3 regions of the Methylorubrum sp. POS3 genome follow, and region 1 is predicted to be linked to each of the others. Evidence: riboswitches for the same ligand, from Rfam matches in the RefSeq annotation. Region 1 holds a riboswitch; each other region holds the start of a gene.
What was found. A riboswitch is a leader RNA that binds a small molecule or an ion and turns the genes downstream of it on or off. The one in region 1 is predicted to bind cobalamin.

Region 1 (9,650 bases):
AAATACACGATCAACCCGGCCATCGCCCACGGCGTCTCGCGCCATATCGGCTCGGTGGAGCCCGGAAAACTCGCCGACCTCGTCCTGTGGACGCCCGCCTTCTTCGGCGTGAAGCCCGATCTCGTGCTGAAGGGCGGCATGATCGCCACCGCCCCGATGGGCGACCCCAACGCCTCGATCCCGACGCCCCAGCCGGTGCATTACCGCCCGATGTTCGGCGCCTACGGCCGGGCACCGTTCGCCACGGCACTCACCTTCGTGTCGAGGGCCGCGATCGAGGACGGACTCGCCGCCCGGCTCAGGATCGGCAAGGAGCTGGTCGCCATCGAGAACGTGCGGGGCGGCATCTCGAAGAAGAGCATGATCCTCAACGACGCCACTCCGACCATCGAGATCGACCCCGAGACCTACGACGTGCGCGCCGACGGCGAATTGCTGGTCTGCGAGCCGGCCGAGGTGGTGCCGATGGCCCAGCGCTACTTTTTGTTTTGAAGAGCGGCGCGCCGTGTCCCGGCTCTCACCACTTAAACCTCTCCATCCTGAGGTGCCGCGTGAGCCGCCTCGAAGGAGGACTCCAGCGGATCGCGCGATCCCTGGAGCCCTCCTTCGAGGCTTCGCTTCGCTCCGCACCTCGGGATGAAGGCGCGTGGGGACCGAGGGTCGGCGACTCGGCTGTCGCATCGACCGCAGCCTGCGATAGGATGGCGACGGGATGACCCGGAGGCCCGCGATGACGAAGGCCGCGCTGAAGCCGCCACCGGCGGCCGATCTGTACGACACGGATTTCTATGCCTGGACCCAGGCGCAGGCCGAATTGCTGCGCCAAGGCCGCTTCGACGCGCTCGACCTCGGCCATTTGATCGAGGAGGTGGCGAGCGTGGGGGCGAGCGAGAAGCGCGAGATCAAGAATCGTCTTGCGGTGCTGATCGGGCATCTCCTGAAATGGATGGTCCAGCCGGGCGCCCGGTCGAGCAGTTGGACCGGCACGATCACCGAGCAGCGGCTGCAGGTACACGACGTCTTGGAGATGAGCCCGAGCCTGCGGCGCTATCCGGCGGAGGTGTTCGCGCGGGCCTACCACTCGGGCCGCGTGCTCGCCGCCAAGGACACCGGCTTCGATTTTGCCCTGTTTCCCGAGCAGCCACCCTTCACCGTCGAGCAAGCACTCAATCTGGACTTCCTGCCCGCCGAGCCCGGTCGCCTCACCCCATGATCCGCGCCACTCGCGTCATCCGCCGCGACGCCCTCGCGAGCGGCGAGATCGTCGATCGCGTCGTGCTCGATCACGGCGAGCGGCATCGCCGCCGCATCGCCATGCGCGGGGTCGGCGGCACCGCCTTCCTGCTCGATCTGGCCCAGGCGACCGTCCTGGACGACGGGGACGCGCTCGTCCTCGACGATGGCCGCCTCGTCTGGGTCGAGGCGGCCCCCGAGAAGCTGCTGGAAGTCCGGGCGCCCTCCGACCATGCCCTCAAGCGCCTGATCTGGCATATCGGCAACCGGCATATCCCCGCCGAGATCGGCGCCGAGGCGGTCTGGATCGCCCAGGACCACGTGCTGGCCGAGATGGTGCGGGGATTGGGCGGCAGCGCCGAACCGGTCGAGCGCCCGTTCCGGCCCGAGGGCGGCGCCTATCAGGGCGGCCACGGTCATCCGCACGATCACGGGCACGGTCATCCCCACGATCACGCGCATCCGCCGCACCGGCATGATTGAGGCGCTGCGATTGATGGCGTGGCTGTCGCCCGCCTATCCGGTGGGCGGCTTCGCCTATTCCCACGGCCTCGAATGGGCGGTGGAGACCGGCGACGTCGCCGACGAGGCGAGCTTCTCGGACTGGCTCGGCGCCGTGCTGGAGCGGGGCTCCGGGCGCAACGACCTGATCCTGGCGGCGCACGCGCATCGCGCCGCAGGCAACGGCGCCGCCCTCGGCGCCATCAACGATCTCGCCTTGGCGATGGCGCCCTCGCGCGAGCTTCACTTGGAGACCAGCCAGCAGGGCCGCAGCTTCCTCGACGCGACGCTCGCGGCCTGGCCCTGCCCGGCCCTCGATGCCGTCGCGACAGCCCTGCCCGGGCCGGTGGCGCTGCCGGTGGCCGTCGGCGCGGCCTCGGGCGCCCACGGCATGGGGCGCGGGGCGATGCTCGCCGCCTACGGCCTCGCCTTCGTCCAGGCCATCGTCTCGGCGGGCCTGCGCGTCGCGCCGATCGGGCAGGGGGCCGGCACCCGCATCGTCGCCTCCCTCGCTCCCCGGGTGGCGGCGCTCGCCGAGGCGGTCGAGCCGCTCGGCCTCGACGCGCTGGGCTCGGCCACGCTCAGGGTCGATCTCGGCTCGTTCCGGCACGAGACCCAGTATTCGAGGATCTTCCGATCATGAGGACGCCATGGCATCTGTGAACGGTCCGCTCCGCGTCGGCATCGGCGGCCCCGTCGGCTCCGGCAAGACGGCGCTGATGGAGCAATTGTGCAAGCGGCTGCGCGACACCTACGACATCTGCGCCATCACCAACGACATCTACACCAAGGAGGATGCCCGCCTCCTGACCGTGGCCGGGGCCCTGCCCGAGGAGCGGATCATGGGCGTCGAGACGGGGGGATGCCCCCACACGGCGATCCGCGAGGATGCCTCGATCAACCTCGCGGCGGTGGCCGAGATGCGCCGCCGCTTCCCCGCCCTCGACGTGGTGCTGATCGAGTCCGGCGGCGACAATCTCGCCGCGACCTTCTCGCCGGAACTCGCCGACATCACCCTCTACGTCATCGACGTGGCGGGCGGCGAGAAGATCCCGCGCAAGGGCGGGCCCGGCATCACCCGCTCGGACCTCCTCGTCGTCAACAAGACCGATCTCGCCCCCCTGGTCGGCGCGGATCTTGCCGTGATGGAGTCCGATACCCGCCGCATGCGGGGAGAGCGGCCCTACGTGTTCTCGTCCCTGCGCGAGGGGCACGGGGCCGACGCCATCGCCCGCTTCGTCATCGAAGCAGGGGGGCTCGCCCAATGACGTCTGACATCGTGACGCTGTCCACGATGCATTTCCGGAGGACCCGTATGATCTCTCGTTCGATGGCGCTCGCGACGGCGCTCCTGCTGGTGCCCGGCGCGGCCCTCGCCCATCCGGGCCACGGCGAGGCGGCGGGCTTGGCCGCAGGCTTCGCCCACCCGATCCACGGCACCGACCACATCCTCGCGATGGTCGCGGTGGGGATCATCGCCGGCCTCGTCGGCGGGCGGGCGCTCTGGCTGCTGCCGGCTTCCTTCCTCGGCATGATGACGATCGGCGCAGCCCTCGCCATGGCCGGCCTGGATCTGCCCTTCGTCGAGCCGGCCATCCTCGCATCGGTTGCCGCCTTCGCCGTGATGGCGGCCTGCGCCCGCCTGATCCCACTGGCCGCTCTGGCCGGCCTCGTCGGTGCCTTCGCGGTGTTCCACGGCGCGGCGCACGGGGCCGAGATGCCCGAGACCGCCTCGGGCCTCTCCTACGGGCTCGGCTTCCTCGCCGCGACCGTCGGCCTCCACGCGGCGGGCCTCGTTGCCGGCCTCATGCTGACGCGGTGGCTGCCGCGATCCGGTGGTGCCCTGCGCCAGGGTGCGTGACGACCGGACGACGCGCCGCCGCCCTGCGGCGAGCCAAGGGGCGGCGGGCGCATCGGCCCGAACGGGGGACCCGGCTTCCGGGGACAGCCGCTGCGGCGCATGGGCCGACCGAACCGTCCCGGATCCGGTCGCCGCGTGGGGCCGCGATCGGGCCGCCATCTCGGGTCGGCCGGGTGTCGCCGTTCGGGCACGGGCGTATTGATTCGCCCTTCGCCCCCGGACCGCGCGTTGACGGCGGAGGCGGCCGCCGTGCTAACCGTGGTGGCGACGGTTCCCCTCGGGGATCAAAAGGGAACGCGGTGAGGGCCTTCGGCCCGAGGCCGTGGCTGCCCCCGCAACTGTGAGCGGCGAGCCTTCCGCCACCATGTCACTGGATGGGCCTCATCCGGGAAGACGGTGAGAGGGCAGCGACCCGCGAGCCAGGAGACCTGCCGTCAGTCGTGGTCACACGCGAGGCGTGTCGGGCGGGGTGCACCGATGGGTTGCCGGGGACGGCACCGATCCTGCTTTAGGGTCGGGCAAGTCCGCGGCCTCGTTCGCGGTGACGTGCCACTGCCGTTGCCCGAGGCTGTTTCGCCCGTGTCCCCTGCTCATCCCTCGACGGTCCTCCGTCTGGCGGCGCTCGCCGCCGCGCTCGCCGCTCCCCCGCTTCCCGCCACGGCCCAGGAGTCGGTCACCCTGGAGGAACTCTCCGTCGGGGGCGAAGCTCCGCGGCCACCCGCCGCCTTCTCGGCCAGCGCCGGCGCTGTCGGCGGTGTGACCGGCATCGGCGGCGCACTTCAGCCGGTGGCATCGGCGAGCGGCGGGATCGTCTCCGGTGCGCAGATCAATGCGAGGCCCGTCACCCGTCCCGGCGAGGTGCTGGAAGCGGTGCCGGGGCTGATCGTCACCCAGCATTCGGGGGAGGGGAAGGCCAACCAGTTCTTCCTGCGCGGGTTCAACCTCGACCACGGCACCGACATCGCGCTCTTCGTCGACGGCATGCCGGTCAACATGCGCACCCATGCCCACGGCCAGGGCTATGCCGACCTCAACTTCCTGATCCCCGAACTCGTCGGCGCGGTGGAGTTCCACAAGGGCCCCTACTTCGTGCGCGACGGCGACTTCGCCTCCGCCGGCTCGGTGCGGATCGATTACCTCGACGCGGTCGCGAAGAACGTGGCGCTGACCTCGATCGGATCGTTCGGCTACAAGCGCGCGCTCACCATCGCCTCCGCCCCCCTCGGCGCGGGCACGCTGCTCGTGGCGGGTGAGGCGCAGACCTATGACGGCCCCTGGGACGTGCCGGATCGCCTGAAGAAGCTCAACGGCGTCGTCCGCTACAGCCAGGGCACGGCGCTCGACGGCCTCGCCGTCACCGGCATGGCCTATTGGGCGAAGTGGAACGCCACCAACCAGATCCCGGAGCGTGCGGTCGCCGAGGGAATCATCGGCCGCTTCGGCACCCTCGACCCGTCCGACGGCGGCGATACCGGCCGCTTCTCCCTCTCGGGCCGCTGGAGCCACACGGGCGAGGCCGGGCTCAGCCGGGCCAATGCCTATCTCATCCGCTACCGGATGAATCTCTGGAACAACTTCACCTACTTCCTCAACGATCCCGTCAACGGCGACCAGTTCCGCCAACTCGACGACCGGGTGCTGGGCGGGGCCGAGGCCAGCCACGTCTTCTCCGGGGACCTGTTCGGACGGCCGATGGAGAACGAGATCGGCGTCCAGACCCGCACCGACGCGATGCGGGTCGGCCTGTTCAACACCGTGAACCGGCAGTTCCGCTCGAGCGTGCGCGACGACCGCGTGCTGGAGACGAGCGCGGCCTTCTACGCCGAGAACCGGGTGCGCTGGACGGATTGGCTGCGCACCAGCGTCGGCTTCCGCGCCGACGGCTACTGGGCCGATGTCCGCTCCGAACTGCCCGCCAATTCCGGCCAAGCCCGCGACGCCATCGTGACGCCGAAGCTCGGCCTCGTGCTCGGGCCCTGGGCCGAGACCGAACTCTACCTGAATTACGGCGGCGGCTTCCACTCGAACGACGTGCGCGGCGTCACCGCGACCGTGGATCCGTCGAGCCCGCTCTTCGACGTGGCGCGCTCCCCCTTCCTCGTTCCCTCGACCGGCTACGAGATCGGCCTGCGCAACCGCTCCATCAGGGGCCTGGAGACCGCCCTGGCGCTGTTCCGCCTCGACTTCGCCTCGGAGAACCTCTTCGTCGGCGATGCCGGCACCACCGAGCCGAGCCGCTCGACCCGCCGCTTCGGCCTCGAATGGACCAACCGCTACGCCCTCACGCCCTGGCTCCAGCTGGAGGGCGACCTGACGGTGACGAATGCCCGCTTCGCCGATCGCGATCCGGCGGGCGGACGCGTTCCCGACGCGCCGACCACCATCGCCTCGGCCGGCATCGCCTTCGGCGACGGGGCCGGCTGGTTCGGATCCCTGCGCTTCCGCTATTTCGGTCCGCGCCCCCTCATCGAAGACAATTCGGTGCGCTCGCGGGCGACCGCCCTGCTCAACGGCCGGATCGGCTACGCCTTCGAGAACGGCGTCAGCCTCTCCCTCGACGTCCTCAACCTGACGAACGCGAAGGCCGACCAGATCACCTACTACTACGAGTCGCGGGTCGTCCCTCAGGGCGAGGCGCGGGCCGATCGCCACTTCCACCCGGTCGAGCCGACCGCCGTTCGGCTGACGCTCGCGGGCCGGTTCTGACGCGAGGTTCGGCGCATCCTCGGATCGACCCCGCTGACCGACGGTGCGCGCTTCGCAGAAATAGAATGATAATTCTATTTACCCTCCGAAACCGACTAGCTGTCCATCATTTAAGAACTATATGCCCGGACCTCGTCACAGGAGGCCGCCGTGAGGAAGCCGGAGAAGCCAGGCACGAAGGACAGCAAGACGCAGGAGGGCGGGGCGCTCGGCAATATCGACGAGCAGACGGGCGATCCCGGCAAGGGCACGTCGGGGGCGACGATGCGGCCGGAGGACAATCCCGACCCGTCGAAGGACCCGAAGCCCGAGACGCCCGGCGACGCGGACAAGCCCGGCTAGAGCCTCGGCCCGAAAGGTGGGGACCGGCTTTCGGAAAAGGCCGATGCGGCACAACAGCCGAGTGCATCGGCCCGAAAGGTGGGGACCGGCTCTCGGACTCTGCGGCGCCTATTCCGCCGCCCGGAGGGGCGTCTCGTCGCCCCCGAGCCAGACGGCGAGGTCCGCCCGCGCCCGGTCGGTGAGCGCCCGCTTCTTCAGCGCCGCCTTCTCGGGACCGCGCAGGCGCCGGCCCGTCTCGTTGCGCGGCATGCGATCCAGCGGCGGGAACAGGCCGAAATTCACGTTCATCGGCTGGAACGAGCGCGGCGCGTTGGCCTCCGCCTCGATTCCCGCCTCGATGTGGCCGCCGGTGATATGGGCGATCAGCGCGCCGAGCGCGGTGGTCGGGGGCAGGGGGGCGAGGCTCTCCCCCCGCGTCTCGGCGAGGGCGTAGCGGCCCGCCATCAGCCCGACGGCGGCGCTCTCGACATACCCCTCGCAGCCGGTGATCTGACCGGCGAAGCGCAGGCCGGGCCGGGCACGCAGCCGCAGGGTCGCGTCGAGGAGGCGCGGGGAATCGAGGTAGGTGTTGCGGTGCAGGCCGCCGAGGCGGGCGAACTCGGCGTTCTCCAGCCCCGGGATCGTGCGGAAGATGCGCACCTGCTCGGCATGGCGCAGCTTCGTCTGGAAGCCCACCATGTTGAACAGGGTGCCGAGTGCGTTGTCCTGGCGCAGCTGAACGATGGCGCAGGGCTTCACCGTCGGATCGTGCGGATTGGTGAGCCCGACCGGCTTCATCGGACCGTGGCGCAGGGTCTCGGGGCCGCGCTCGGCCATCACCTCGATCGGCAGGCAGCCGTCGAAATAGGGAGTCGTGGCCTCCCATTCCTTGAACGAGGTTTTTTCGCCCGCGATCAGCGCGGCGATGAAGGCATCGTACTGCGCCCGGTCCATCGGGCAATTGAGGTAATCGGCCCCCGTCCCGCCCGGTCCCGCCTTGTCGTAGCGCGACTGGAACCACGCCTTGCTCATATCGATCGAGTCGCGGTGGATGATCGGGGCGATCGCGTCGAAGAAGGCGAGGGATTCCTTACCGGTCAGCGCGGCCACGGCCTCGGCGAGCGCCGGGGAGGTGAGGGGGCCGGTGGCCAGGATGGTCGAGCCCCATTCCTCGGGGGGAAGGCCGGCGACCTCCTCGCGCACGATCCGGACGTTGGGATGCGCCTCGAGCGCGGCGGTGACCGCCTGCGAGAAGCCGTCGCGGTCGACGGCGAGGGCCCCGCCCGCGGGCACTTGGTGGGCATCGGCCGCGCGCATGATCAGCGAGCCCATGCGCCGCATCTCCTGATGCAGCAGGCCGACGGCGTTGCCGTTGGCGTCGTCCGAGCGGAACGAGTTCGAGCAGACGAGTTCGGCGAGCCCGTCGCTCTGGTGGGCTTCGGTGGCGCGGTGAGGCCGCATCTCGTGCAGCACGACGTGCCCGCCGCCCTGCACAATCTGCCACGCGGCCTCGGAGCCGGCCAAGCCGCCGCCGACGATATGGATCGGATCGGTCATCCCGCCGGGATAGAGCCCCCGGCGCCCGCGATCAATGCGACGCGCGCCACCGGCGGGATTTCGCGACGCGGCGGGAGGATCGCGTGGCCGCGCCGGACGAGGTCCGAGAGCGGGGGCCGCATCAGGCGGCGCGTCCGATCCGCGGCGGGAAATGCTCCATGAAGCGCACGCCGTCCCATAGCTCGGTGGGGGCCGTACCCGATCGCTGCCGCGCCACCGCCACCGCTTCGGTGTCGCTGGCCGCCGCGATCGGCTCGTTCACGAGCACGCGACCGCTCGGGCTCAGGACCAGCACGCGATAGGCGGCGGGCAGTTCCGGGCAGATCGGCGGTCCGACGAAGAGGGGCAAGACCCGTCTCCCTGTCCGTTCGGGCGGGAGCACGACGGTCTCTCAGCCGCCGGCGCCCAGGATCCCCCTGCCGACGATGACCCGAGATTAAATCCCGAAGACCCGAATGCAAGCGTGGGTGGGCGCAGGGCCATCCCTACGGATGGGCACGAACCCGCTCAGTGGAGCTTCGGCCCCACCAGAAACCGCTCGCGATCGACCGAGGTCAGCGAGAGGCGCAGCGAGCGGCCGTCGCGGTTGATCGTCAGCGGCACGCGCACCCCCGCCTCGCCCAGCGCCCAGACCTGCCGGAAGAAGCCGGCCAGATCCGCCACCGGCTCGCCGGCCACCTCCGCCAGCAGGTCGCCGGGGCGCAGATCGGCGGCCTCCGCCGGGCCCTTGTCGGTCAGGCCCATCACCACGACGCCGTCCTCCGACTCGGTGGCGTAGAGGCCGAGCCAGGGCCGGGGCGGACGGTCGGCCCGGCCGCGCGTCTCCAGGTCGGCGAGGATCGGCGGCAGCAGCTCGATCGGCACGACCATGTTGATCGCCCGCGCGCCCGCGCTGCCGCCCTGCTGCAGCTGGAGCGAGCCGATGCCGATCAATTCGCCCTCCGGCCCGATCAGGGCGGTGCCGCCCCAATGCGGATGGGCCGGCGCCGTGAACAGGGCCTCGTCGAGGACGTATTCCCAGTAGCCCGCGAATTCCTGGCGCCCGACCAACTCGACCGCGAGGCTGTGGCCGCGTCCGCCCGCGCCCGCGATGACCGCCCGGTCGCCGATCCGCAGGGCGCTCGAGCGGCCGAGCCGGAGGGCCGGAAGGCCGAGATCGCCGAGCGCCTGGACGAGGCCGAAGCCGGTCACCGCGTCGTAGCCGACGACATGGGCGGGAACGAAGCGCCCGTCATGGGTGGTCAACCAGACGCTCTCCGCCTCGATCACGAGGTAACCGACGGTGAGCACGAGGCCGTCCTCGCGGATCACCACGCCGTTGCCGGCCCGCTCGGTGCCGAGGGTCTCGGCGGTGAACGCCTCCGCGGGCACGCGCGCCGAGAGCGAGACCACCGAGGCGAGCGTCCGATCGAGATCATAGGCGTAATCGCCGGGCTTCGGCTGCTGGGCGGCCGGGATCCTGAATTCGCCG
Region 2 (9,650 bases), 2.4 Mb from region 1:
GGAATCGAAGTCGGCACATCCACCGAAGGCGGCGCCCGCTTCACCATCGTCTGCCACGATGCCGGGACGCCCCGCACACAGGAAGCGCCTCCGCGTTTGCCGGCGGCGTCGGAGAGCCTGTGACGGTCGACAATCGAGCGCTGGAAGCTGGCTGAGCAATGCTTACTTATTATAGATAAGAATTAAGACTTGTTCGATTGTCTCCAGCCCTCAAATTTGGTCCGCGACATCGACATCGATTGGACTTATCGAGGGTTTGAGGGTGCAGGCGATCTACCGTCATTCTCATTTCCGGGAAGCGGTGTCCGCATCGGACCCACCGTCAGGGTTTTGCGATCATGCGTGCCATTCATGCGGAACAGCATCTGATCGACCGGGTCGGCTGGCTGCGCGCCGCCGTGCTGGGAGCCAATGACGGCCTCGTCTCGACGGCGAGCTTGATCGTCGGCGTCGCGGCATCCGCTGCCGGCTCCGGCGAGGTCTTGATTGCCGGATGTGCCGGTCTCGTCGCCGGAGCGATGTCGATGGCGGCGGGCGAATACGTGTCCGTCAGCTCCCAGGCCGATACCGAACAGGCCGATCTCGAACGGGAGCGGCGCGAATTGGCGACCGACCCGGCGGCCGAGCAGGAAGAACTGGCCCGCATCTACGTCGAACGGGGATTGAACGCCGACCTTGCGCGCCGGGTGGCCGAACAGCTCATGGCCAAGGACGCGCTCGGCGCCCATGCACGCGACGAACTCGGCCTGTCCGAAATCACCGCGGCACGTCCGGTCCAGGCCGCCCTCACATCCGCCGCAACCTTCTCGGCCGGTGCCGCTCTTCCGCTGCTCGTCGCCGTTGTCTCGCCGCCTGCCATCACGCTCTACACCGTCTCCGCGGCATCGCTGATCTTCCTGGCTGTCCTCGGCGCCCTGGGCGCCAGAGCCGGCGGAGCGCCGGTTTTGAGAGCCACGGCGCGCGTGGCTTTCTGGGGTGCGCTCGCCATGGCCGTGACCGCCGGCATCGGCGGCCTCGTCGGAAAGGCGGGGTGAAGTGCCCGAGACGGATCTTCGAGGCCAATCAAACACCGTCCGCTTTCAACCCCCTGCCGATCACGTTCCCTCGCCCACGAGACGCCCATGATCGATCGTTTCGCGCTCAATGCCGCCTTGGAACGCTTGCTGGGTGAGGCCGACACGTTCGATGAAGCCGATGCCGCCATGCTCATCGCGGGCGTACCGCTGACAAAGCCCGGTATCCCGTTCCGCTGGAGCTACACGGGAACGGACAGATCGCGCGGCGTCGAGGGTTACGCATCCGGCCACGGCAACGTGACGGATGGTTCCGAGCGAACGGTCAGGAAGGAGGGAGGCTGGGGGACGGACGCTCTGCGGGTCGGCGGCTACACGATTGTTCACCGACCCGGCACGCTCATAATCGAGTTGATGTGGGCCAAGCATCGACGCATCATCGATCAGGGCCATGGTCCGTCGCAGGCCGCGATGCTCCACTATCACCGCGTGACGAAGCAGCCGAGGGAGTTGCGGATCGAGCGCGTCGTTCCCTTCACGCTGTGGTGGCCGTTCCCGCGCATTGAGCTGACGCTCGGCATCACGCGGTACGTGCCGTGGAAGAAACCAGCCACGCGGACGGGTGGTGGCGCGTCAGCGCCTCCGCGATCACCCTGAAGCGCCGGTACGCGACATCTGATAGGGCTTCCGCTCGGTTGGAGCGGCGAGGCGAGCCAGCGCGGCAACCGAGCGAAACTCAAATCCGCCATTCCGAAGGGATCGACCGGATTGGGTATGAGGAAGCCGTCCATGGCACCCTCTCGCCGCTGCTGTGCGGCGGTCGGAGCGGAGCCATCATCGCGCGCCGGGATGGATGGACCATACCGCTTCAGCGTCAGCGAGGACGCGCAGTCTCTCGGCAAGAGCGCGTCCGGGGGCGGCCGCAATGATTGGGCGGCATTAGACCACAGATTCGATGAAGAATGAAAAGCGCGGTGCCAGCAGCCGGAAACCGAAACGGATGCTGGTATTTCCCCTATCCACCGCCGTACTGTACTGTCAAAATCATTGTATTGGATATCGGATCTGACAGGCTGCACCAAGTTATCGAGCTAAAGCAAAATTTCTCGAAATCCGCCTCTTCACCGATATTCAATACCACCCAATCGCCACCTTATTGATTCCGCTTAACCACTGGCGATTGTATGATCGAAATCTCAGCTAGATATGTAGCTCTTGCTGCAATCGTGGGTGCACGGTTGATTAGGCTGAGATTGCTCAAGCGCTTCTTGTTGAAGCCCATCTCGAGAAATATGGTGGGCCCGGCAGGACTCGAACCTGCAACCAGACCGTTATGAGCGGTCGGCTCTAACCATTGAGCTACAGGCCCATTGTCATATCTGTCGGCACCTTTCGCGTGCGCCAATCATCGGCCAAGGATTGGGCTAGAGAAGCGGCGACAGATACCTTTGTCACGAGTAGCGGCGGGACGGGTCTGAGGCAAGGGGCGACGCGCCCTCCCCTCGCCTGTTCGACGTTGGATGCCTGAACTCCGGGCCTGTCCCTATCGTCTGCCATCGTCTTCGAGGCGAAAGCCGTGACCGACGACCATGTGGAGGGCCTTGGTGGAGTCGGCGTACGTTCGCCTGGCCATCGGATATCACTCCCTGGCCGGTCTGGCTGCGGTCGCGGCCTTGGCTGCCTGCGCATATATCGAATTTGCGCTGGGCAATAAGGACAGTGCGCGAGCTATTCAGCACAGAACACCGCCACCGACAGGCCCCAAGTCGTTATATACCACCCTCTAGCCCCAAAAAGCGGCATAGTTTTGATTTCATATTTGTTACCTCATTTCTATAGAGCAACAAAATGCACATCGGCTCTTTGTTTTTAAGCATTGCCTTCGTCGAGCACGTACTTCAATTAGCTGTCCTGCAATCCCGCGATTTGCCCAGATTTTTGCAGCGTCACTGCGTGTCGTGCACATAAAAACGAAAATGTGACCACACCCCTATCGCGCTTGACATTTATGAAACGTTATATTGTTACATGTCCCTATGAGCAATCACCAGATTTCAAGCGAGCCCTCGATCTCTGGAGGGAGCCTCAACTGCAGGCTTAGCAGCGTTGTTTCTTGACCATATTTATAGGGCTGCGCGGATCCTGACCGCGATCCGCCAAACGTCGATCGATCAAATGCGAGATATTCCAACATAATCCGACGAAACACCATAATAAATTCAATATAAGTTCGGCGCTTACTAAAGTCAGAAGCTTTAGTAATTTTTCAGAAGCAGGTCCTCAACAGTTGACAAGCCTCGCACCGTCTGGCTCCTGAGCACGGTAAAGGTTCTCGCCGGCATGTCTGGAGAGCTAAGAGGGAATTCGGTGAGGCGCCTGCACCGAAGCTGCCCCCGCAACTGTGAGCGGCGAGCCATCCGTCGATCTGCGTCACTGGTGGACGATCACCGGGAAGGCCAGACGGTTGGCTGTGACCCGTGGGCCAGGAGACCTGCCCTGACCATACGAAGTCTCGTGGGCGGGGTGTCCCAACGGGCCGCATGAACGCGCGTCGCGGCAGAGCGATGCCGTCCTGCGCCCATTGGTCCCCCGACAAGGTTTGGGGAAGGACCGATGAAACTGATGGGCGATGATGCCGGATTGTCCGGCGTTGCACCGCCGGAGACGAGGGCGGTCGATCCCCTCGAACTCTACGCGGCGGGCATCGACACCTCCGATTACGTCGGTCGCGTCGCTCCGCTTGTGCGCGCGGCAGTGCCGCAGATCGGCGACCTGCTCGATATCGGGGCCGGGGGTGGGCAACTCGGTCGGGCCGTGCGCGATCCGCATGGCACCTGGACCGCAATCGAGCCGGCGGCGGGGATGCAACGGCGCCTGCATGCCCTCATCCCGTCGCCGTACGTTTTGCCGCTCGGCTGGCAGCAGGCCGATCTGCCACCGGGATGCGCCGACACGGTGCTGGCCGCCAATATCGCGGCCCCCCTCACGGAGGCCCAAGCCTTTCTCCGTCAGTGCCGCGTCTGGTCACGCGGCAGCATCGTCTGGGTGGTTCCGGCCCAGCACGGTCCGCGCGGCCTGTGTCTCGCGGGCTGCCTTCCCCGCGCTTGGCACGGAGAGGACGAGACGCCGGGCGTCGATCTGGTTCGTCGCAGCCTGACGGCGCAGGATCAGCCGGCCATCGTCGCGCAAGCGCATTGGACCTTCAGCGCCGTCGTTCCCGACCTGGAGCGGACCGCCGCCTTCCTCGCCGATCGTCTCGGCTGGGCACCGGGCGATGTCCGCCGCGGCGATCTCCGCGCGCATCTCGCCGCCCAGGCCGAACCCGTGCCCGGCGGGCATCGCCTCTCCGTTCCCCGCACCTCTGCCCTGCTCGTCTGGAGGAAAGCTTCGTAATGTCGTGCCGTCTTCGTCTCCTCGCGCTCGCGCTGACCAGCGGCTGCGTGCTGCTGTCATCGGCCTATGCCCAGGAGAATCCCGCGATCAGCCTCGACGAACTCGTGGTCACCGCCACCGGGCGCCCGGAGCCGCGCTCCGAGATCGCCGGCACCGTTCAAATCATTGATCGCACGGTGATCGAGAATTCGACGGCGCGGTCGGTCACCGATCTTCTGGCCGAGAACGCCGTCGGCTTCTTCTCGGAATGGACGCCGGGCCAGACCTCGATCAACATTCGCGGCGGCGCCACCGATGGGCAGGGCAAGGATTTCCGCAGCCAAGTTCTGGTGCTGATGAACGGGCGCCGCGCCGGCACCGCGAATCTGTCCAAGCTCTCGGTCGCCGATGTCGAGCGCATCGAGATCGTGCGCGGGCCCTCCTCGGTGATCTATGGCAGCCAGAACATCGGCGGCGTCATCAACATCATTCTCAAGACGGGGCGGAGCGCGCCGGGCACTCTGGTCGAGGGCATCGGCGGCGTCTGGGGCTTGGCGCAGGGGCGCGCCCAGACCGGCGGGGTCGTCGGACCGTTTGACTATTATCTCGGGATCTCGGGGGGACGACGCGACGATTACGTCGCGGGCTCGGGCGACCGCATGGCCAACACCCAATGGAACCGGATGGGCATCACCGGGGCGCTCGGTTTCCAGATTGATCCGAATCAGCGGCTCGACTTCTCGCTCAGGACGGATGGCATCTACGATGCCGGCTTCCGCGGTTCCGGCGGCAATCTCTACAGCCGGGACAACCGCATCAACGGCTCGTTCGATGCGAGCTATACCGGCCGGACCGATGACGGGCGCGCGAGCCTGTTCGCCCAGTTCTACAGCGTCACCGACGAAGATCGGTTCAAATGGGCTTCGCCGGTCCAGCGGGGCAGTTCGGGGCAGCCGGTGCGGGTAACCCGCGCGGATTTCAACACGCGCAACCTCGACATCCTCGGCACGCGTCTCCAGCCACGCGCCAGCCTGTTCGCCGGCAACGATCTGCTGCTCGGCTGGGATTGGGAAACGAGCCGCCTGCGTTCCGATCGCTTCCGCCAGGGCGTTCCGGGCAACACGCTCGCCCAGGTCTCGCCGCAGGACAACAATCAGACCGATCAGTTTCACGGCCTCTATGTCGAGGACACCCAGCGCCTGTTCGACGACCGGGTGACCTTGCGCGCGGGCGTGCGCCAGACCTACGGCACCACGAGCTTCGACACGACGCCGTATCTGACCGGCCAGATCACCGGCTCGCGTCCCTACGAGGCGACCACCTATTCGGCCGGCGCGACCTTCAAGGCGTCCGATTGGGCCGCCTTCCGCATCGGGGCGTCCTCGGGCTTCCGGGCTCCGACCGCGACGGAAATCGCCGCCGATTACAACACCCTCGGGGGCGGCCGCATTTTCGGCAACCCGAACATTCGCCCCGAAACGAGCGAGCAGATCGAGATCGGGACGACGCTGACGAACGCGGTCTCACGCGTCGACGTCGCCCTGTTCCAGAACATCATCTCGGACCGGATCATCACCCGTTCCCGGGGCGCCAACAGCAACACCTCCGACTACGTCAACAATTCCGGTGACGTCGTGATCCGCGGCATCGAGGTCCAGTATGACACGGACATGGTGCGGATGTTCGGCTGGGAGGCCGGCACTTGGCGTTGGCGCGCTTCGGTCAACGGCAATTACAATTTTGACATGAAGGACGAGGGCACACTGAAGGTAGCGACGGCCAACACGCATCGGGTCGAGCGCGTCTACCAGTATCAGCTCGCCCTCGGCACCCGCTTCGGCCAAGTCGACATTCCCTATCCATGGACGATCCAGGTGCAGGGCGTGCTCAACGGTCCGGTCTGGTACAACACCGAGGAGAACCTGCGCGTGCCGGCGGCCGAGCCGTACCGCGAATACATCTGGCGCAAGGATCCGTTTGTCCTCGTGAACCTCCGCGGCGAGGTCGATCTGATGCCAGGGGTGAAGCTGTTCGCGCAGGTCCGCAATCTCTTCGATGTGAATTACCACCCGCTCTTCATCGCCATTGCCGGGCAGCAGCCGACCCTGGCCGACCTGCGCTTCTACAATGGCAGCGGCGGCACCTCGGCGCCGGGCCGGGACGTGCAGATCGGCCTGCAGGCCCGCTTCTGAATGCGCGCCGCGATCCTCGGGCTCGCGACTCTGCTGGTCGCGGCGCATCCCGCTTGCGCGGACCCGATCCGTCTGACCGATGCCCTCGGTCGGACGGTGGTCCTACCAGGGCCGCCCCGGCGCATCGTGACGATCTTCTCCTCGAACACCGAACTCGTCGCGGCGCTCGGGCTTTCCGAGCGCATCGTCGGCATCGATGCCTACACGCGTGAGCCGCCGGAGGTGATCGGTAAGCCGATCGTGGGGGGACGCCTCGGCTTTTCCGTGGATGCGGTAGTGTCTCAGCAGCCCGACCTCGTGCTGGTCACGCCCGCCCGGCAGGCGGCGCATCAGCTCGTCGCCCCGATGGAACGGCTCGGGGTGCCGATTCTCGTTCTGACCAGCCAGAGCCTCGCCGAAGTGATCGGCAATGTTCGCTTGGTCGGCGCGGCTTCGGGCGAGCCGGAACGTGGGGCAAGGCTCGCCGAAGCGCTGACGGCGCGTCTCGCTCGGGTGACCGAGAGAGTCGCGCACCGACCGTGCCCGCGTGCGGTGCTCGTGACGGGAATGCTCGGCAACGGCCTCGTCCTCGTGGCACGGGCGAACAGCTACACCGCGGACGCCGTGCGCTTGGCCGGCGGCTGCCTCGCACTCACCGGCCGCGGCGGCCTGGCCCAGATCTCGCCGGAGGCCCTGCTGGCCTCCGATCCCGACATCCTCCTCCTCGCCGGTACCGCGACCGAACTCGACGCGCTCACGAATCGGCCCGGCTTCCGGGAGATGCGCGCGGTCCGCGACGGTCGCGCCCATCATCTCCCACGGGCTGAGTTTCTAATCCCCGGTCCACGTACGGTCGATGGCATCGAGCGCTTGGCCGATCTTCTGCACCCACACCGATCGGATAGGCCGTGACCCCCACCCTGCGCGCCGCGACGCGCCTCCTCCCGCTTCTGCTTCTCGCCCTCGTCTTCGGCGTCAGTGCGGGCCACGATTGGGCCGGCCCTGCCCGGCTGGCGCGGGCATGGGAGGGCGGAACCGATCTGAGCACCCGCCTGCTGCTCGAATGGCGGCTGCCCCGGGTGCTCGCCGCCGGGATCGTCGGCGCCCTGCTGGGGCTCGGCGGCGCCATCTATCAGGGCGTGTTCCGCAACCCGCTCGCCGAACCCTACCTTCTGGGCTCCGCCGGCGGCGCGGCGATCGGCGCGACGGTGGCCCTGCTCGTCCCCCTCGGTCTGCCGTCCTCCCTGATCCTGGGGGGATTGTCCTTCGCCGGGGCTTGGGGCGCGACGCTGCTCGTCCTCGCCGTCGCCAGTGGCGCGGGGGCCCGCGATGCGGCGGGCCTGCTCTTGGCCGGCGTGGCCGTCGCGGCCATGCTCGGCGCCGTCCGCTCGTTTCTGATGCTGGCCCTCTCGGACGAGAGCGTGAGCCTGCAGGTCGTCCTCAGCTGGACATTGGGCGGTATCCAGACCCCGACCTGGTCCGGGCTGGCGTGGCTCGCCGGCCTGTCCGGCCTCGCCGCCGCTCTGAGCATGACCCTCGCGCACGGCCTCGATCTCCTCGGCCTCGGCGATGGACAGGCCGAGGCATTCGGGCTCGACACCGATCGCTTCGTCGCGCGGGCGATCCTGATCGGGTCGGCGATCGTCGCCCTGGCCGTGGCCTATGGCGGCCTCGTCGCCTTCGTCGGGCTGACGGCGCCCCACATCGCACGATGGTGGATCGGACCCCGGCATCGCGGCCTGTTGCCGGTCTCGGCCGCGCTCGGCGCCATCCTCGTGATGGTCTGCGACGGCCTCGCCCGCGCCGCGCTCCCACCGGCCGAAATCCCGCTCGGCCTCGTCACGGCGGCGGCGGGCGGCCCCTTCTTTCTCCTGCTGCTCCGTCGGCGGATCCGGACATGAGCCGCCTGCGCGCCGAACACTTGGTCGTGACCGCCGGTTCGCGCCGGCTGCTCGAAGCCGTCTCGGTCGATCTCGAACCCGGTGCCCTCGTCGGACTGATCGGCCCGAACGGCGCCGGGAAATCCACCTTGCTGCGCTGCCTAGCCGGACTTCGGCCCCCGGATCAGGGCGTCGTGACGCTCGACGGCAACCCCTTGACCGACCTTCCGATCCGCGAACGCGGCCGCCGGATCGGCTACCTGCCGCAGAGCTTCCAGCCGACCTGGGACTACACGATCCGCGAGATCGTCGAACTGGGGGCGAGCCGCCGTGCGGGGGCGGCTATCCGCATTCCCGAGATGCTGCGGGATCACGAACTCTCTGACCTCGCAGAGCGCCGCTGGTCGCAAGTCTCCGGCGGCGAGCGGGCCCGGGCGCTTCTCGCGGCGACGCTGATCGCCGAGCCCGTGATCCTGCTCGCGGACGAGCCCGGAGCCAGCCTCGATATCGGGCACCGTTTCGACCTGATGCGCCGCCTGCGCGCCTATGCCCGGCACAACATCGTCGTCGTCATCCTGCACGATATCGAGCGGGCGGCGCTCGACTGCGACCGGCTTCTGCTGCTCGATCGCGGCGCCATCGTCCTCGACGACGCCGCCACCACGGTCGCCGCCGCGCCAGTCCTCGACCGCGTATTCGGCCTGCGTTTCGAACGAGGCTTGCTCTCCGAGACGGCTGACGCTTACCTCATTTTAAAGCATATATTGTGACGCAGGCGACGAACAACGCTGTGCGCATTAAGATTTTATTTGTGTCGTGCATTCAAATCAAAAATCTAATAACTAGTATTGCCGATCGAGACTGGCATTTATTGATTAAATACAAACTTACTACGCGATCGCGCTGTTGAGTTAACGGCGAAACATAGGGTGTCGCATGTTTACAACGTCGTTATCGCCTTGAGCAAATCACGCAGCATACATATTGGAGATGATTGAACGAAACTGTGATTCATTCTTGAACTCAAGGACTTAGTCGCACAGTCATATCTAATCTGGAGTAATTTAAATGTGCTGAAATGCTTGCATAATCGACCGGAGGCGCGTTTGCTCAATTTCGAAGAGATCGATCGGTGATGCGATGATCCAGGTCGGTTGGAGCGGGAGTCATGGGGGCAGTTTCGGTCGAGGCGTTGCATCGGCGCGAGGGTGCCG
Region 3 (9,650 bases), 630 kb from region 1:
ACGCTGTTCGCGCGCATCGATAACCTGTTCGACCAGCGCTACCAGAACCCGACCGGGTTCCTGGGGCCCGGCCTCGCCGTCTACGGCGGCGTGCGCTTGACCACGTTCTGAGGTGACGATGCCGTCGCGGGTTATCCTCGCTCTCTCGGCCCTCCTGGCCGCCGTGCCCGTGGCCCATGCCGCGGGCACGTCCGAGGCGCCCGTGCGCGTGGTCTCGATGAACCTGTGCGCGGACGAGCTCGTCCTGCGGCTGGCCGACCGCGACCAGGTGCTGGCGATCACCTATCTCGCCCGCGATCCACGAGGATCGACGGTCGCGACCGAGGCTGCCGGACTGCCGGTGACGCGCGGCCTCACCGAGGAGGTCGTCGCGCTCCGACCCGACCTCGTCATCGCCGGCGCCTTCACCACGCGCGCTACGGTCGGCATGCTCAAGCGCGTCGGCTCGCCGGTGCTCGAACTCGGCGTGCCGGTCGATCTCGACGGCGTGCGCACCCAGATCCGGCAGGTGGCGGGAGCGCTCGGGCACCCCGAGCGGGGCGAGGCTTTGGTTGCTGACCTCGACGCCAGGCTCGCCTCCGTCACCCCGGCCACCCGTCCCTTGCGGGCCCTCGTCATGCGCCCGAACGCCTTCACGGTCGCGCCCGGCGGCCTCGGCGACGCGCTCATCCGCGCAGCCGGCCTCGTCAACGTGGCGGCCGAGATCGGACGCGACCGGTTCGGACAGGTGCCGCTCGAAGCCGCAGCGCTCGCCAACGCCGACCTGATTGTGGTGGACGAGGGTGCGCCGGGCCTTCCCTCGCTCGCCGACACGCTCCTGCACCATCCCGTCTTCCGGGCGCTCGCGCGCGGGCATCGGACGGTCGCCATCCCGAACCGCTTCTGGACATGCCCGGGGCCCCAGGTCGCCGAGGTCGTGGCGCGCCTCGCGGCCGCCGCGAACGGGCGGGAGCCCTGGCCATGAACGCGCCCGTTCGGACCATCGCCAGCCCTGCCGCGCGGCTCCTCGGCACGCCGAGCGCCCGCCGTGTCGTCATCGCTGTCCTCGGCCTCGCCGCCCTCGCCTTGACGCTTGCCTCGGTCGCGATCGGCTACGCGCCCTTCGACGTGCCGGCCGCGTTCGCGGATCTCGTCGCGGGCCGGACCACGCTGCCTGCCATGGTGCTGTGGGAGTTGCGCGTCCCGCGGGCACTGCTGGGCGGGCTCGTCGGGTTCAGTCTCGGCCTGACCGGCGCGGCGATGCAGGGCTACCTGCGCAACCCGCTGGCCGATCCCGGCATCCTCGGCATCTCCTCGGCCGCGGCGCTCGGCGCCGTGCTCGTCTTCTATGGTGGCCTCGCTGCTTCCTTAAGCCTCGCCCTGCCGCTCGGCGGCATCGCCGGCGCGGGCGTGGCGGCGTTGCTCCTCAACGCACTCGCAGCGCGCGGCAGCAGCACGCTGGGGCTGATCCTGGCCGGCGTCGGCCTGTCGAGCCTCGCCAGCGCCCTGACCGCGCTGGCGCTCAACCTGTCCCCGAACCCCTACGCGGCCCTGGAGATCGTGTTCTGGCTGATGGGTTCTCTGGCCGACCGCAGCCTGGACCACGTCGTCTTGTGCCTGCCGTTGATGGTGATCGGCTGGGGCCTGATGCTTTCGATCGGTTCCGCCCTCGATGCGCTGACCCTTGGCGAGGACACCGCGGCGAGCCTTGGGGTCGGTCTCGTCTCGGTGCGGCTGCGTCTCGTCACCGGCGCGGCGCTTGCCGTCGGCAGCGGAGTGGCGGTCTCCGGTGCCATCGGCTTCGTCGGCCTCGTCGTGCCGCACCTGATGCGTCCGCTCGTCGGGGCCCGCCCCAGCGCCGGCCTGTTATCGAGCGGGCTCGCCGGCGCGGTCCTGGTCTTGGCGGCGGACATCGGCGTGCGCCTGCTCGCCACCCGGCCGGAACTCAAGCTTGGCGTGGTGACCGCCCTGGTGGGCGCGCCGTTCCTGATCATGCTGCTCCTGCGGAACCGCGGGAGGGGGGCATGAGCCTCGACCTCAGCGACGTCCGAGTGACGCTGGATGGCCGGACGATCCTCAAGGACATCGACCTCGCCCTGGAGCGCGGCCGCTTCGTCGGGCTCGTCGGTCCGAACGGCGCTGGCAAGACCACGCTCCTGCGTGTCCTGACTGCGTTGGTCGCGCCGAGCCGGGGCCAGGTCACCCTGGAAGGCCAAGCGCTGTCCGGCATGAGCCGCGAAGCACGGGCCCGCCGCATCGCCGCCCTTTTCCAGGGCGCTGGCGTCGGCTGGCCAATCACGGTGCGCCAGATCGTGGCGCTCGGCCGGCTGCCCCACAGGCGCACCTTCGCGGGATTCTCGGAAGCCGATGAGGCCGCGGTAGCGCGTGCGATGGCACGCACCGATATCGGACATCTTGCCGGCAGGACCGAGCCGACCCTGTCCTCGGGCGAGCGCATGCGCGCGCTGCTCGCCCGGGCGCTCGCGGTCGAGGCCGAGTGGCTCCTCGCCGACGAACCGATCACGGCCCTCGACCCCGCCCATCAGCTCGACGCCATGGCGCTGCTACGCGCGGCGTCGCGCGATGGTGCCGGCGTGGTCGCCGTCCTGCACGACCTCGCGCTCGCGGCCCGGTTCTGCGACCGTATCGTCGTGCTGTTCGACGGTCGCCTCATCGCGGACGCCTCACCCGAAGAAGCCCTAACGGATGCCTTGCTGGCCCGCGTGTTCGGCGTGACGGCCGAGCGGGGCGAGGCCGCGGACGGAACCCGGTACATCCTGCCCTGGGCGCGTTCCGGGGACACGAAGGAGGAAAGCGATGGCGTCATCGTCAAACGCTGAGGCAGTCACGGACCTGCTGCGCGAAGCCCTGGCCGACCCCGGCACCGCCTGGAGCCTTGGCAGCTTCGGAGCCATCGCTGAGTTCATGCGCGACCCGGACGAGGCGGTGATGGGGCTACCGGACGAGCGCCTGGGCATGGCGACCGAGCGCGGCGCCATCGCCCTGACCGCCCGTCCTGACCTGCGCCCGGTGGCCTACGAGACCTCGGTCGCGTCCGGCTGGAACCACGCCGTCGCCCTGTGCCTACCGGAAGGCGCCTGCGCCATGAGCCAGCGCGGCGTGGTGATCGAACTCGGCCCGGACCGAGATGCCGCTCGCGAACAGGACCGGGATGCCATCTTGTTTGACCTCGGACTCGACCTGCTCGCGGTCGACGCCTGCGTGCGCACGAGCGACCCAGAGGCCATCGCCTGCCTCCGGTTAGGTGTCGGACAACCCCTGTTCGATCACGCGAACCCCATCGGTCGGCAACTCGTCGCCATGAGCCCGCATCGTGTGTTTCTCGCTCGGATCGGTCGGGTCGAAGTCTACGCCCCGATCCCGGGACCGGGCGGCACGAGCCCCGAGGGCCCGCACACCCACGTCCTGCCGAAACTCCTGCGGAGCGGGCGCACGCACGCCGCGACGACGCCGATCCCGGCGGGCTGGGTGCCGTGCGTCGGCCTGCACCCAGCCCACCCCTACAAGGACATGATGGGCCAGCGGATCGCCTTCGACGCTGCCCGGTACGAAGCCTTTCAAGTCCTGCTTGACCGTTGGGGCGATCCAGATCTGCTCGCGGTTAAGCGGGGTGGCGAGCATCGCCCGGACAGCCCAGTGTCGAGCCGTCACGCTCAAGCGGCACGCCGCGTGGCCGAGGTACAAGCCCGGTACCTCCGGGGTGAGGTCGTCGAGACCGATCCTAAGGCCGACGAGGACGAGGCTGTCCCCGACCATGCCTGATCCTCGCCGTCAGCGCGTGGTCGGGCTGATCGGCTGCCCCGGGGCGGGCAAGACGACCTACGCACGTCGGTTCGACCCGCTGGATGGATGGGTCCACCTGACCCTCGACGACCTCCGGCAAGCCCTCTGGCCGCCGGATCGACAGGTTTACTGGGAGGTTCGCCGCCAGGGGTGGGACACGCACGCCCGCCGGCTCCTTCATGCCGTGAAGGTAGCCGCTCTCGACGCCGCCCTAGCCCAGGGCTTCAGCGTCGTGATGGCCGACACTCACCTGACTCGTGCCGTGTTCGAGGGTGAGCTTGAGGTCGTCGGTCGGTACGGGCTCGCCGTGGAGTGGAAGGTGTTCGACGTACCCTGGGAGGTGCTCTGGACCCGCAACGAGCAGCGCGGTGTCCTCGACCCCTCTCACCGGCAGCCCGAGACCGTGCTCAGGTTTGCATACGACGCCTTCCATGCACCGGATGCTTGGTGGCGCGTGCTGCCGCGGGACGCAGTCGAGGTCATCGCGTCGTAGGATCGCCGCCACGGCCGACCAGTGTCGCGTCCCGGGCACAGGCGGCGGATATACCGAGCCGGTCCGTTGACGTCGGATTAGGTCGGCATGCTAACCGTATCCGCGACGGTTCCCCTCGGGGATTAAACGGGAACGCGGTGAGGGTTTGCGGGCCGAAGGTCTGCCTCGATGCCGCGGCTGCCCCCGCAACTGTAAGCGGTGAGACCTCCGCCACCATGTCACTGGGCCGCCTCGCCCGGGAAGACGGTGAGAGGGCAGCGACCCGCGAGCCAGGAGACCTGCCGTCCATCGTGGTCACACGCGGAGCGTGCCGGACGGGGTGTGTCGGCAGGTGTTGGTGATGGCGCGCGGTTTGCGGCGTGCCCTCATCGGCCTCGTTCGCGGTGACGTGCCACTGCCGTTGCCCCGAGGCCCCGATGTCCGACCATCAGCCTCCGCCAGTCCCGCGCGGCCTCGCGGCGAGCGCCCTGGCCGCCGCCCTCTGTATCGCCCCGACCTGTGCCGGCGCGCAGGCCGCTCGCGCGGACGAGGTCACGCTATCGGAGATCTCGGTGAGCGCCGTGGCCGTGCCGACTGCCGCTGCTGCCGGTCCGGCCTCGGCCAGCGCCGGCTACGTCGGTGGGGTGTCAGGCATCGGCGGCGCGCTCCGTCCGGTCGATGCAGCAAGTGGCGGGATTATCTCGGGCGCGCAGCTCAACAGCCGTCCGATCACCCGGCCCGGCGAGGTGCTGGAGGAGGTGCCGGGCCTCATCGTCACGCAGCACTCCGGCGAGGGCAAGGCCAACCAGTTCTTCCTGCGCGGCTTCAACCTCGACCACGGCACCGACATCGCCCTGTTCGTGGACGGCATGCCGGTCAACATGCGCACCCACGCCCACGGCCAGGGCTACGCCGACCTCAACTTCCTGATCCCCGAACTCGTCGGCGCGGTGGAGTTCCACAAGGGGCCGTACTTCGTGCGCGACGGCGACTTCGCCTCTGCCGGCTCGGTGCGGATCGACTACCTCGACACGGTCGCGCAGAACGTCGCGCTCACCTCGATCGGCTCCTTCGGCTACAAGCGCGCGCTCTCCATCGCCACCGCGCCGCTCGGCGCCGGCAACCTTCTGGTGGCCGGCGAGGCGCAGACCTATGACGGGCCCTGGGATGTGCCCGATCGCTTGAGGAAGCTCAACGGCGTCATCCGCTACAGCCAGGGCACCGCCACCGACGGGTTCTCGGTCACCGGCATGGCCTACTGGGCGAGGTGGAACGCCACCAACCAGATCCCGGAGCGCGCGGTCGCGGACAGGATCATCGGCCGCTACGGCAGCCTCAACCCGACGGATGGCGGCGATACCGGCCGCTTCTCGCTCTCGGGTCGCTGGAGCCAGACGGACGAGACCGGCATCACGCGCGCGAATGCCTACGTCATCCGCTACCGGATGAACCTGTTCAACGACTTCACCTACTTCCTGAACGACCCCGTCAACGGCGACCAGTTCCGCCAGCTCGACGACCGGGTGCTCGGTGGCGGCGAGGTTGCCCACGTCTTCCAGGGTGACCTCGCCGGGTTGCCGATGGAGAACGAGATCGGGGTGCAGACCCGCACCGATTCCATGCGCGTCGGGCTCTTCAACACCCAGAACCGCCAGTTCCGCTCCACGGTGCTCGACGACCGGGTCGTGGAGGCGAGCGCGGCCTTCTACTACGAGAACCGCCTGCGCTGGACCGACTGGCTGCGCACCAGCGTCGGCTTTCGCGCCGACGCCTACTACGCCGACGTCCGCTCCGACACGCCGGCCAATTCAGGGCGCGCCCGCGACGGCATCGTCAACCCGAAGCTCGGCCTCGTGCTCGGGCCCTGGGCCGAGACGGAACTCTACCTGAACTACGGCGGCGGCTTCCACTCGAACGACGTGCGCGGCGTGACGGCCACGGTCGATCCGGCGAGCCCGCTCTTCAACGTCGCCCGCTCGCCCTTCCTGGTGCCCTCGACCGGCTACGAGGTCGGCATACGCAACCGCTCGATTGCCAGGCTGGAGACTGCGGTCGCGCTGTTCCGGCTCGACTTCGCCTCCGAGAACCTGTTCCAGGGCGATACCGGCACCACCGAGCCGAGCCGGCCGACCCGGCGCCTCGGCATCGAGTGGACGAACCGCTACGCGCTCACCCCCTGGCTGCATTTGGAGGGCGACCTCACCGTCACCAACGCCCGGTTCGCCGACCGTGACCCGTCCGGCAGCCGCGTGCCGGACGCGCCGACCACCATCGCGTCGGCCGGCGTGACCTTCGGCGAGGGGCTGGGCTGGTTCGGCTCCCTGCGCTTCCGCTACTTCGGCCCGCGCCCGCTGGTCGAGGACAACACGCTGCGCTCGCGGCCCACCGCCCTGCTGAACGGCCGCGTCGGCTACAATTTCGAGAACGGGATGAGCCTGTCGCTGGACATCCTGAACCTGACGAATGCCCGGGCCGACCAGATCACCTACTTCTACCAGTCTCGCCTGCCCGGCGAGCTGGCGGAGGGTGTCGCCGACCGGCACTTCCACCCAGTCGAGCCCACCGCCGTGCGCCTGACGCTCGCCGGCCGCTTCTAGCGATTGCCGAGCGAGCATCGTCGTCCGCCGCAGCAGGTCCGCTCACCGTTGACGACCGGACCTGCTGCGGCGTGGGGACGAACGTCAGCTTGTGGCGCCTTGTCGACTTTCAACATGCTTCAGAGCGACCTGAGTGAGCAAGAGGGCGATGCCTTGCAGCCGCCTGTGGATGGCGAGAGGGTGCCCTTGGCAGTGAGCGCAGGATCGTATCCACTGCGTGTGCACACGAAGCTAAGGCGCCTGCAATTGCAATAACTTAGCTGATGCGTTCTGCTGAGGTTATGCTAGGTTCGAATCCTGGCGCCCCAGCCAATTTCCCCTAGGGAAATGGCTACTTAGCACCTCCGACTGTTCGGACAGAAAAGAGTAAACTGAGGTCGGAGCCGGCGCGAAAGTCGGCACAGTCCAAGACACCGCCTCAGCGCTCTTTCCGCTCGCCGGAGGGCTCAGCGCATGATCGACGAGACCCTGATCGCGCCGCTCGGCTATCGGCTCACCGATCTTTTCACACGCCGTCCGACGGCCTTCGGCGCCCGCACCTCGTGGCAGATGGCTGACGCCATGCGGCAGTCCATGCTGGCTGGCGGCATCTCGCCTCCGATCTGCCGCGTTCCGGCCAAGCATCTGGCCGAGGCAATGCTTCAGTGCCCCGAAGACCATTCGCGCGAGTCGGCCGAGCATCGGCAGATGAAGCGCGCTTGCCTGCTCCAGATGCGCGCCCTCGGAAGTAAGAGCGTCTAATAGAACCGCCTGATCTGGTTGAGGGTGATGAGGCTTGCCGCGAGACTAGTGGAGGCCTCGTCGCTGTCGGCGCGGCGCTCGTAGCGGATCGGCAGGCGGCGGAAGCGATTGAGCCAAGCATGGATCCGTAGCTCATCTCGGCGGGCAGCATCTCCCAGGGCAGACCTGAGCGCAGCACGAACAGGATCCCGGTCAGCGCCGCCCGGTTCTCAATCGGGCGCCGTCCGCCCTTCGGACGTGGCCGGGGCGGTGGCAGAAGCGGGGCCATCTCAAGCCAGAGATCGTCGGGCAGAAGCCGACGAGCCACCCCAGCCAACGCACGCCCAGCCGATCCGTGCCCGTTCTGTTAGACGCTCTTAGTCATTTGGGCTCGGCTTTATTTGGAGCCGATAAAATTAGATGTCGAAGTCGTCGTGGATAGCGGCGGCGCCTTGGCGCCAATAGCCGTGAGCGCGCACATAGCGACGGTCGGCGCCACGCTCGTCGATCAGCACGGTGCGCAGGCTCTTGGCGACGGCGGATTCCGCGGCGATCCAGGCGTAGCAATAGCCCGGCGGAAAGGTCAGGCCGCGCAGGGCGGCGACGATCGCCGCCCCGTGTCCTTCGCCGCGGCGCACCCAGACGATCTCGGCCCCGACGGGATGCGCCAGCGCCACGAAGGGCTCGCCGTCGTGGGTCTCGATCAGCGCCACCGCCCGGCTCATAGCCGGCAACTCCTCGAGCCGGCGCGCCAGGGCCGGCAGGCCGGTCTCGTCGGCCACGAGGAGATGCCAGTCGAAGTCGAAGGGCACCAGGAAGGAACCGCGCGGTCCGGCGATCCAGGCGGGATCCCCCGGCCGGGCCTCGGCCGCCCAGCGGCTGGCCGGGCCCTCGTGCAGCAGCGCGAAATCGATATCGAGCTCTCGCGCCTCGGGATCGTAGCGGCGCGGCGTGAAATCACGTCCCAGCGGTTGGGGGCCGGTCTCAGGAAAGACGAGCCCGTCCGGTCCGGTCTCCGGCAGCACCGGCCTGTCATGGCCGGGAGCGGCGAAGAACATCTTGACGTGATCGTCGAAGCCCGGGCTCGCGAAACCATTGAGGTCCGAGCCGGTGAGGGTGATGCGCCGCATCGCCGGGCCGAGGGGCGCGGTGCGCAGGACTGACAGCTGCCGCAGCACGACCGGGTGGCGCTGGCGCCGCGTCATCCGTTCGCGCTGCCCTTCCGGGCTGTCCGTGCTCATCGTCATAAAACCTCTTTCCGGTCTCCGGCGACAGGCGCCGCGGAGAGCCGCCGTACGGCAGCAATCGGGGGGCTGGCGGCCGCGCGAACGGACCACGCGTCCAGTTCGTTTTGGTTCGAGGAGAAGCCGGGATCGGACCGGCTGACCCAAGCTAAAGAAATCGAAAGATCCTACAATCACAATGCCTTGGATCGAGGCCTACTCGAGTTCTACGGCCCTTAAGCCGTGCCCAGTCGGTATCGATCGGACACGGCTTGAAGATCTCGCTTCGGCGGGACCGCAGCCACATCAGAACCTGACCTCGACGCCGCCGCCGATCTCGCGGGGGAGCACCAGGGTGCCCTCATAGTAGTTCGAGGGCCGGGCGCGGGTCAGGCGCTGGTAGGTGACGGAGCGGTCATCGAGCAGGTTGTTGCAGAACACGAACAGCCGGGCGTTCTCGCTGGCCACGTAGGTGATCCGCGCATCGGCGACCGTGTAGCTCTTGATCTTGGCGAGGGGGTTGTTGGCATCCTCGGAGAAGTAATCATCAGTGTAGCGGACCACGCCGCCCAGCGTTACCTTCGGCATGAACTCCCAGTCGAAGCCGACCTTGAGGTTCATGGCCGGGGCGCGGGCGAACTGCTTGCCCTGGAACACCGCCCGGGTGTTGAGATCGCGGGTGATGTGGGTGTTGAGCAGGCCGATGCCGCCCTTCACGCGCAGGTTATCCAGCACGAGGTAATCCGCACCGATCTCGGCGCCATAGGAGCGTGAGGCGTCGACGTTGACGGTGAAGGACGAGAACACGCCGGGGGCGAGGTTCTGATCGATGTAGTGCTGGCCGTTTTTGAAGTT

Region 2: another riboswitch for cobalamin. It lies ahead of OWC43_RS04370 (hypothetical protein); the one in region 1 lies ahead of OWC43_RS15440 (TonB-dependent receptor).
Region 3: another riboswitch for cobalamin. It lies ahead of OWC43_RS12630 (TonB-dependent receptor); the one in region 1 lies ahead of OWC43_RS15440 (TonB-dependent receptor).

What each region holds. Positions count from the first base shown of each region.
Region 1 covers NZ_JAPRBT010000001.1:3,328,783-3,338,432, forward strand. Annotated here, with positions in the region: gene ureC (urease subunit alpha) at 1-492, shown strand, start outside; gene OWC43_RS15415 (DUF29 domain-containing protein) at 731-1,213, shown strand; gene OWC43_RS15420 (urease accessory protein UreE) at 1,210-1,716, shown strand; gene OWC43_RS15425 (urease accessory protein UreF) at 1,709-2,377, shown strand; gene ureG (urease accessory protein UreG) at 2,385-3,002, shown strand; gene OWC43_RS15435 (HupE/UreJ family protein) at 3,050-3,595, shown strand; cobalamin riboswitch at 3,847-4,046, shown strand; gene OWC43_RS15440 (TonB-dependent receptor) at 4,073-6,301, shown strand; gene OWC43_RS15445 (hypothetical protein) at 6,452-6,643, shown strand; gene trmFO (methylenetetrahydrofolate--tRNA-(uracil(54)-C(5))-methyltransferase (FADH(2)-oxidizing) TrmFO) at 6,752-8,179, opposite strand; gene OWC43_RS15455 (hypothetical protein) at 8,301-8,528, opposite strand; gene OWC43_RS15460 (S1C family serine protease) at 8,687-9,650, opposite strand, start outside.
Region 2 covers NZ_JAPRBT010000001.1:914,972-924,621, reverse strand. Annotated here, with positions in the region: gene OWC43_RS04390 (sensor histidine kinase) at 1-123, shown strand, start outside; gene OWC43_RS04385 (VIT family protein) at 339-1,034, shown strand; gene OWC43_RS04380 (hypothetical protein) at 1,122-1,670, shown strand; tRNA gene OWC43_RS04375 (tRNA-Ile) at 2,307-2,382, opposite strand; cobalamin riboswitch at 3,323-3,527, shown strand; gene OWC43_RS04370 (hypothetical protein) at 3,636-4,406, shown strand; gene OWC43_RS04365 (TonB-dependent receptor) at 4,406-6,577, shown strand; gene OWC43_RS04360 (ABC transporter substrate-binding protein) at 6,578-7,468, shown strand; gene OWC43_RS04355 (FecCD family ABC transporter permease) at 7,465-8,457, shown strand; gene OWC43_RS04350 (ABC transporter ATP-binding protein) at 8,454-9,206, shown strand; gene OWC43_RS04345 (RNA polymerase sigma factor) at 9,605-9,650, shown strand, end outside.
Region 3 covers NZ_JAPRBT010000001.1:2,701,112-2,710,761, reverse strand. Annotated here, with positions in the region: gene OWC43_RS12660 (TonB-dependent receptor plug domain-containing protein) at 1-111, shown strand, start outside; gene OWC43_RS12655 (ABC transporter substrate-binding protein) at 119-964, shown strand; gene OWC43_RS12650 (iron ABC transporter permease) at 961-2,007, shown strand; gene OWC43_RS12645 (ABC transporter ATP-binding protein) at 2,004-2,819, shown strand; gene OWC43_RS12640 (DUF6925 family protein) at 2,797-3,762, shown strand; gene OWC43_RS12635 (AAA family ATPase) at 3,755-4,276, shown strand; cobalamin riboswitch at 4,366-4,577, shown strand; gene OWC43_RS12630 (TonB-dependent receptor) at 4,693-6,852, shown strand; gene OWC43_RS12625 (hypothetical protein) at 7,306-7,593, shown strand; partial or broken gene OWC43_RS12620 (transposase) at 7,718-7,900, opposite strand; gene OWC43_RS12615 (siderophore-interacting protein) at 7,989-8,813, opposite strand; gene OWC43_RS12610 (TonB-dependent receptor) at 9,102-9,650, opposite strand, start outside.